Regions from separate parts of the Sedimenticola thiotaurini genome, predicted to be linked through region 2. Evidence: predicted binding sites of a transcription regulator. Region 2 holds the regulator's gene; the other holds the start of a gene.
What was found. The regulator sigma-54, encoded in region 2, starts transcription at its own class of promoters, with help from an activator protein. The targets are predictions, from matches to a motif close to TGGCANGNTNCNTGCTT.
Positions count from the first base shown of each region.

Region 1 (4,568 bases), 630 kb from region 2:
GGAACGGGCCAGGCGACCGATGGCCCGGAACACCTCCTGCATGGCCGCCGCCTCACCAATAATCTCGGGACTCGACTGCAGCTCCTCCACCTGAACCGATCCGCTTCGACTCTTGCGACAGGCACGGGAGACCTGTTCCACCGCCTCATCCACGTCAAATGGTTTCGGCAGATACTCGAATGCCCCACCATGAAATGCGGCTACGGCGCTGTCCAGATCGGAGTGCGCGGTCATGATAATCACCGGCAGATCGGGATAGACCGCAATGATTCTTTCCAGTAATGATAGCCCGTCCATACCGGGCATACGGATATCGGACACAACCACATCCGGTTGTTCATGCACCAGGGCATCCATGACGCCATCTGCACTGGGGAAGCATCTGACCGCCATTCCGGCTTTCTCGAATGCCTTCTCCAATACCCAGCGAATCGACCGGTCATCATCAATCACCCAGACACTGTTAATTGGTGGCATTTGGATTCTCCACAGGTAACAACACAGTAAATACAGTTTTTCCCGGCTCGCTGCTGCACTCCACAAGTCCGCTGTGCTGGTTGATTAGGGATTGGGCAATGGTGAGTCCCAGGCCCACGCCATCATCGCTGGCGGTCACCATGGGATAAAACAGCTTTTCCCGGATCGAATCCGGTATACCCCGGCCGTTATCCTCAATGCTGATCTGTGCTACCAGCCGGTGGCGGCGATTACCGATAGTGAACTGACGCAGGATGCGGGTTTGCAGCAGGATGCGGCCATCAGGTGAGTTGCCGATCTCACGTGCCGCATTGCGCAGGATGTTCAACAGGGCCTGGATGATCCGGTCACTGTCCACGCAAATATCGGGAATGCTGGGATCGTAATCCCGTTCTATGGTCAGCCGTTCACCCGATTCCACCAGCACCAGATTGCGCACACGCTCCAGCAGTGTGTGAATATTCACTTGCTTCAGATTGGGCAGCCGGTCGGATCCAAGCATCCGGTTAACCAGGTTTTTCAGCCGATCCGCTTCATTGATAATGATCTGGGTATATTCACACAGACCCGGATCATCCAGCTCCTGTTCCAGCAACTGGGCGGCACCACGCAGTCCCCCCAGAGGGTTCTTGATTTCGTGGGCCAGGCCACGGATCAACTCCTGGGCGGCCTGGTGCTGGGAGAGCAGTTGTTCCTCGCGGCTGATGCGCAACTGCCGATCAATCTGTTGAATCTCGATCAGCAGGGCCGTCTCACCCTCACTGTCAGACAGGGGGATGACCGTGCAGTCCACAGTGGCCCGTTTGCCATCCGGGAGCGGCAGACACAACTCGCGCTCCGTGAAATGGTGACCGGTGCGCAGGGCCTGTTCCAGATGTTCCCGGGGCAGTCCCCCGGGGCACTGGATAATCGACTCGGCCGAATTACCCACGGTGTGGCGAAAACTGATTTCAAACAGCATCTCTGCCGCCGGATTCATGTACTGCAAACAGAGTGACTGGTCAAACAGCAGCACGGCGCTGCTCAGGTTCTCCAGAATCCGCTGTTGGGAAATTTCGTTTATCTGAATCATATCCTTCATCACAAAAGCCGATGCAAAAAGCGAACCAAGAATAGGTTCTGGGGAGAACTGGCTTAAAACCAAGGCGTGATGGGATTTTTCGCAAAAAGACGACGTTGTTGGCCAGCCAGCCTATGCACTATTTTAGTGCATAGGCTGGCTCAGGCAACCCAACCACCCGCCAAATCACCGGCTTGGATCAGGGAACAAATGGACAACCAGTGGGGTGGATAAAATGGGGGTTGGTAAGGTGATTATGGCTGATAATCACTACAGTTAGCGACAGATAGAATATCTATCGCCGATTTTAATCGCTATATGACCCTTTCCACCACTCAATAGTTTGGACTGAAGGCGGGATTGGTCCGGCCCGGCGTGGAGGAAATCGGTTTGCTGGTCGGATTAAAGGCGTCGGCACCACCCGGGGTCGGCGCATCGCCAGTGTAGTCCGACCCGGAATCCGGCGCATACTGGGGCGCATCACCACCGCTGCCAGAGCTGCCGGACGGCGGCAGTTCAGGGGACTTACCATCTTCAATCACGGTGACCTGGCGCACGAAGAATTGCACAATATTGGAGCGCGCCACCAGACGTCCTGCCGCATCATGGATACTGGCATGGATCATATGGGCGCCCCGACTGAGATTGTGGAGCTGAAACTGGAGGCCGGTTGCGTGCTGATCCTGAATCCGTCCATCCAGCACCACCTGAATGTAGTGCCCGCTCTGCAGCGCCGGCTCTGTCTGGAAAGCGAGAGTGACCGTGCCGCCATTCGCCTGCACCATTTCATTGCTGGCGGGTGACACGATGGTGAAACTGCTGTATTTAGCCGGTTTGGCGGCTTGTGACGGGGCTTGACCGGTGCGGTTTTCCAGGTCACTGCTCACCGGAGTATAGATGGTGGGATCGGAGAGTTGGATCTGCTCGGCATCCCGTGTCGGGGTATCTGAATAGTGCACCGCACCGGAGCGGTCGACCCATTTATAGATCGCTGCCTGACTGCCCAGCGCCAGAGACATGATACAGATGAACAGGATGCTTCTCATACCATTGAGAATAGCCCAGACCGGGGGCCGCCTCAACTACTGTTCGGATCAGGGGTATAAAAGAGTCGATAGACGTTATCCCATGCTGGTCCAGCCATCGCCGGAACAGAGACAGTGGTGATGAACCCGGAACAAAAAAACGCCCCCGGATGGGGGCGTTTCTCAACAATCCCTGCTAAGTGGATCGTTTACAGGCTGTAGTACATATCAAACTCAACCGGATGGGTGGTCATACGCAGACGGGTCACATCATCCATCTTCAGAGCGATAAAGCCGTCGATCAGGTCATCGGTAAACACACCACCGGCGGTGAGGAACTCACGATCCGCATCCAAGGCTTCCAGGGCCTGATCCAGGCTGTGGCAGACGGTCGGGATGGAGAGAGCCTCTTCGGCAGGCAGGTCATACAGATCCTTATCCATCGCCTCACCCGGATGGATCTTGTTCTGGATTCCGTCCAGACCAGCCATCATCAGAGCGGAGAAGGCCAGATAGGGGTTGGCGGTGGGATCCGGGAAACGGACCTCAACACGACGGCCTTTCGGGCTGTTCACGAACGGAATACGGATCGACGCAGAACGGTTACGGGCGGAGTAGGCCAGCATCACCGGTGCTTCAAAGCCCGGTACCAGACGCTTGTATGAGTTGGTGGAAGGGTTGGTGAAAGCGTTCAGGGCACGGGCGTGTTTGATAATGCCACCGATGTAGTAGAGCGCTGTTTCAGACAGACCACCGTAGAGGTTACCGGCGAACAGGTTCTCACCGCCCTTGGCCAGGGACATGTGTACGTGCATACCGGAGCCATTATCACCCACCAGCGGTTTCGGCATGAAGGTGGCGGTCTTGCCATAGGCGTGTGCCACGTTCCAGGTGACGTACTTCTGCACCTGTACCCAGTCGGCACGTTTCACCAGGGTAGCGAACTTGGTACCGATCTCACACTGGCCGGCGGTTGCCACTTCGTGATGATGCACCTCCACCGGCACACCCATCTCTTCCATGGCCAGACACATGGCGGCACGGATATCGTTCAGGGAATCAACCGGGGGAACGGGGAAGTAACCGCCCTTGGTGCCCGGACGATGGCCGATATTGCCATCCTGGTAGACCCGCTCGGAGTTCCAGCCGGCCTCTTCGGAATCAATCTTGTAGAAGGAGCCGCTCATCTCGGACTCCCAACGCACGTCATCCAGTACAAAGAATTCAGGCTCGGGACCGAAGAAGGCGGCATCAGCGATGCCGGTAGAGGCCAGGTAGGCTTCAGCGCGGCGGGCCACCGAACGGGGGTCACGCTCGTAGCCTTCCATGGTGGAAGGTTCAAGGATGTCACAGGTGATGTTAAGGGTCACTTCATCCGCAAACAGGTCAAGAACAGCGGTTTCCGCATCCGGCATCAAGATCATGTCGGATTCGTTGATCCCCTTCCAACCGGAAATGGAAGAACCATCAAACATCTTGCCGTCGGTGAAGAGATCTTCATCAATGGTGTGGGCCGGTACAGAAACATGCTGTTCCTTACCGCGGGTATCAGTGAAGCGGAAATCAACGAACTTGACTTCGTTGTCTTTGATCATCTTCAGGACTTTTGAGGCCATGAGGTTCTCCAGCAGTTAGTATTAAATTTGAATGGACCACAGCGTGGCCATCAATGTTAAATCTTGCGAGTTGGGATGCCCCGTTACGGGGCAGCCAAGGCATGTCCTGTAATTAGCAAGTACTGTGCCACAGTTCAGGTGTCTGTCTACCCCCGACCCGAACCATCCGGGTAATTTTACTACGTTTCCACGCCGAAGCACGAAATAGACTGTATTACAGTGGATTAACCCCGTTTGTATGGAAGCCCCTGTCTGGCAGTCCCGGCGCTCATGGAGCGGAGGGAGCACTATCCTGGAGAACGAGCGCACCATATCGATGCGTTTTCAGACCATAGCGCACTATTATAGTGCATCATCCATAATAGACCCGGACCACTCCGAACTCCGGCA
Region 1 is NZ_CP011412.1:2,793,947-2,798,514, forward strand. Features, by position in the region: gene ntrC (nitrogen regulation protein NR(I)) at 1-477, opposite strand, end outside; gene glnL (nitrogen regulation protein NR(II)) at 464-1,558, opposite strand; gene AAY24_RS12845 (DUF4124 domain-containing protein) at 1,873-2,583, opposite strand; gene glnA (glutamate--ammonia ligase) at 2,772-4,178, opposite strand; gene AAY24_RS12855 (cation diffusion facilitator family transporter) at 4,531-4,568, opposite strand, start outside.
Region 1: the regulator sigma-54 is predicted to act here: its motif matches at 1,570-1,586, upstream of glnL (nitrogen regulation protein NR(II)).

Region 2 (4,568 bases):
AGCTGGATAGTGCTGCTGTATTGCCCTGCTTCGGTAATAAACTTGGCGGCGGCCCGGGCGTGCAGGCCCAGACGATTAATAATGGTTATCTGTTTGGTGACCATAAAAAAGCTCACATAGCCCCTGATCTGGAGAAACAATATCGCACAATGCACGCCAGTGACAAAATGCCCCGTCCGCACTTGGTGCAGGCCCCGGTTGCGGTAGTCACTGCCGGAAACGGAAGTTCTTTTCCTAATTCGTTACAGCTTAACCGGAATCGGCCGAGGCCACCCGGGGCAGATCCCGATGGCGGATCTGGCTCTGCCGGCCACAGGTACGGAAGTGGGCGGCCAACTGCTCCACCAGATAGACCGACCGGTGCTGTCCCCCGGTACAACCGATAGCGATGGTCAGATAGCTGCGACCCTCGGCTTCAAAGCGGGGTATCCACTGCTCCAGAAAGCGCACCAGATCCTCCTTGTAGCGTTGAACGTCGCTGTTTTCCCCGAGAAAGTGCTGTACCGGGCTGTCCCTGCCGGTGAGTGGGCGCAGTGCCGGCTGCCAATGGGGATTGGGCAGGCAGCGGGCGTCGTAGATGAAGTCCGCGTCCCGGGGAATCCCCTGTTTGAAACCGAATGATTGAAACAGCAGGGATATATTGGCGTCCAGCCGTTCCGTGATGCGGGAGCGGATCAGATCACGCAGTTCGTGCAGATTGGTCTCGCTGGTGTCGATGCGGATATTGGCGATGTTGAGAAATGGCGCCATTATCTCCCGTTCATAGCTGATCGCCTCCGCCAGGGGCCGCCCTCCACCGGTCAGTGGATGCCGTCGGCGGGTTTCGCTGAAACGCTTGATCAACGTCTCGTCCCGCGCCTCCAGGAAGATAACCTCATAGCGGATCTTCTTGGCCTTAAGGGGGTGGAGCAGGGTGGAAATGTTCTCGAACTCGGCCGGCGTGTTGCGTGAGTCGATACTGATGGCGACCAGTTGGAACCGTTTGTCCTGATCCTTGACCAGTTCACCGGCCAGGGCCGGCAGCAGGAACACCGGCAGATTGTCTATGCAGTAGTAGCCCTCATCTTCCAGGGTATGCAGGGCGACACTCTTTCCGGAGCCGGAGAGTCCGGTGATGATTGACAGCTTCATGGGGTCTCCGTTACCTCCGGTCAGATGCACAAAAGGGGTCAATCGTATGGGCCTTGAAGCGAACTGCGTCGTCGGCCCTCCGGGTCAGCCGCTGGCGCTGATAGGCATGGGTTCCTGCAGAATGAACTCCTGTAGCAGGCTGGCGCTGTCCCGGGCCTTTCTGAGCCGCTGACAGAACGCTTCATCACTGAACAGGGTGGCCAGTTTGGCCAGCAGTTGCAGGTGCTCTTCGGTGGCCTCTTCCGGTACCAGCAGTCCGAATACCAGGTCGACCGGTTGTTGGTCCAGGGCGTCGAAATCCGCCCCTGACTGCAACTGGACAAAGGCACCGCGGGCTTCCGTGACGCCGGCAACGCGGGCGTGGGGCAAGGCGATGCCATGCCCCAGCCCGGTGCTGCCCAATCGTTCCCGCTCAAGTAGTTTGTCGAATACATTGCCCTGGGTAAGCTCATCTGAAGCAGAGGCCAGCAGTCCGGCTACCTCTTCGAGTACGCGCTTTTTACTGGCCGCCGGGTTGGCGACACTGATGCGTTCGACGCTAATGAAATTTGCGGGAAACATGATTGTGGTGCCTTTTGGGTTAGATTTCGGCGTTGGCAGGGTCAATGCCCTTCATACCTGCACCATTGCGGTGATTAGTGCTTTTCTCCTTGAGTTTTTTGACCTGGCGGTCGATCTTGTCCACCAGGCCATCAATGGCTGCATACATATCCTCCTCTTCACACTCGGCGAAGACATCGGCACCATTCACATGCAGTGTTGCTTCCGCTTTCTGACGCAGTTTCTCAACACTCAGGATGACGTGGATTTTGGCAACATGATCAAAGTGCCGTTCCAGGCGCTCCAATTTTGTATCCACGTAGTTGCGCATGGCTTCGGTGATGTCCACATGATGACCGGTGATGCTGATTTGCATGGTTTGCTCCTTGGTTACGGGCCTCTAGACGAGGCGCTTGCGCTCGTTGGATGGCGGAATCGCCATGGACTCGCGATATTTCGCTACTGTTCGCCGCGCGACCTGAATGCCCTGATCGGCAAGTATACTGGCCAGTTTGTTGTCGCTTAGCGGTTTGTTGGGTTTTTCGGCAGCGATCAGTTTTTTGATCAGTGCGCGTATCGCCGTGGCGGAACACTCTCCCCCTCCGGCGGTACTGACATGGCTGGAGAAGAAATACTTGAACTCCAGCGTACCCCGCGGGGTATGCATGTACTTTTGGGTCGTTACCCTGGAGATGGTCGATTCATGCAGGTCCAGGGCCTCGGCAATGTCCCGCAGCACCAGCGGTTTCATCGCCTCTTCACCGTGCTCGAAGAAGCCGCGCTGCAGCTCGACGATTTTGGTGGCCACCCGCAACAGGGTCTCGTTGCGGCTCATCAGGCTTTTGATAAACCAGCGCGCCTCCTGCAGGTGGTTTTTCAGGCAGGTGTTGTCTTCACTGTTGTCGGCGCGCCGGATCAGCCGGGCGTAGTCCGGGTTGACCCGCAGTTTGGGCGCGGCCTCGGCATTCAGATCCACGTGCCAGGTGCCATCCCGACGGGTCACGAACACATCGGGGATGACATATTGGGCCTCAGTTTCAGCCACCAGGCTGCCGGGCCGCGGAATCAGTGAGCGGATCAGTTGGTTGATCGATTTCAGGGTGTCGTCGTCGATCTTCAGCTTGCGTTTGATCTGGTTGTGGTCCTGCTGGGCCAACAGGTCAAAATGGTCATCCACCAGCCGCAGGGTAAGTTCCATGGCCGGATGGGGTTCGGTGTACTGGCGCAGCTGAATCAGCAGGCATTCGCGCAGATCCCGGGCACCCACACCGGGTGGATCAAACTGCTGGATCCGGTGCAGCACCGCTTCGATCTCATCCAGTTCGATCTCGTCGGCCTCCATGTCGTCGAGAATCTCATTCAGCTCCATCCGCAGGTAGCCGTCTTCATCAATACCGTCGATGATGGCAACCGCTATCTGACGGTCGAGATCGCTGAACGGGGTCAGGTTCAGCTGCCAGGTGAGGTAGTCATAGAGGGTTCGGGCGCTACGGCGCTGGGCCAGGTAGTCACTGTCTCCGGAGTCCCGTGAGGCCATCCCGGAGGAGGGCGGCAGGGTGCTGTCGTAGACATCGTCCCAGCCGCTGTCCACAGGCAGCTCTTCCGGCATGGAACTGGCCTCGCCATTGATCTCTTTCTCGTTATTGAGATCGTTGCTGTTGGCCTTGTCAGCTTTCAGGTTTTCGCCGTTCAGTCCATCGATTACGCTCTGCTGCTCCTGTTGGCGGGCCTCTTCGCGGGCACTGTTATCCTCCTCGGTCTCCAGCATCAGGTTGGAGTCGAGGGCCTCCTGGATCTCCTGTTTGAGATCCAGCGTCGAAAGTTGCAGCAAGCGGATAGCCTGCTGCAATTGCGGCGTCATGGTTAGATGTTGGCCAAGGCGAAGCTGGAGCGTCTGCTTCATGCGAATATCTGAATCTGGTACGTAATTTGTATAGTTTTCACAGTTTCATTCTAGCGTAAAAACTGCACAGGCGCACAAGGGGAAAAAGTGTTAATTGTCATCGGTCAAGCTACAGACTGAACTCTGTTCCCAGGTAGACCGAGCGTACCTCCTGGTTGGCCAGAATCTGTTCCGGCTCACCCTCAGCCAGGACCTGTCCCTCGCTGATAATATAGGCCCGTCCGCAGATTCCGAGGGTCTCCCGCACATTGTGATCGGTAATCAGCACGCCGATACCCCGGGAGGAGAGGGAGCGGATAATATTCTGGATATCCTTGACCGAGATCGGATCGATGCCGGCGAAGGGTTCATCCAGCAGGATGAAGCGGGGTTCCATCGCCAGTGAGCGGGCGATCTCCAGCCGGCGACGTTCGCCCCCGGACAGGCTCATCGCCAGATTGTTCCGCAGATGGGTCAGGTTAAAGTCCACCAGCAGCGCCTCGCAGGCCTCGATCTGTTCCGGACGCCGTAGGTCCTTGCGAGTCTCCAGGATGGCAAAAATATTGTTGAATACCGATAACTTACGGAAAATCGATGGCTCCTGGGCCAGATAGCCGAGGCCGAGCCGGGCCCGGGCATGCATCGGCAGGCCGGTGATGTCGTGACCATCAATGCTGATGGCGCCCTTTTCCGACGGCACCAGCCCGGCGATCATGTAGAAACAGGTGGTCTTGCCGGCACCGTTGGGTCCGAGCAGCCCAACCACCTCGCCAGCGGCTACCTTCAGGGAGACCCCGTTGACCACCGCGCGACGGCGATAGTGTTTTACCAGCTTGTCAGCTACGAGCACACTCATGGGCGGGTTACTTTTTGCCACCGATAGTGACCCGGACCCGTTCCTTGCCCTTGGCGCTGGCACCGGCCTTTACAATGGCCCGGGCGCGGTCGTAGACGATCCGGTCACTCTTGAAGGTGTCCTTGCCCTGGATCAGGATTGCGTCACCGATCATATTGA
Region 2 is NZ_CP011412.1:2,166,943-2,171,510, reverse strand. Features, by position in the region: gene AAY24_RS09890 (HPr family phosphocarrier protein) at 1-104, opposite strand, end outside; gene rapZ (RNase adapter RapZ) at 250-1,131, opposite strand; gene AAY24_RS09880 (PTS sugar transporter subunit IIA) at 1,216-1,692, opposite strand; gene hpf (ribosome hibernation-promoting factor, HPF/YfiA family) at 1,712-2,047, opposite strand; gene AAY24_RS09870 (RNA polymerase factor sigma-54) at 2,072-3,574, opposite strand; gene lptB (LPS export ABC transporter ATP-binding protein) at 3,684-4,409, opposite strand; gene lptA (lipopolysaccharide transport periplasmic protein LptA) at 4,417-4,568, opposite strand, start outside.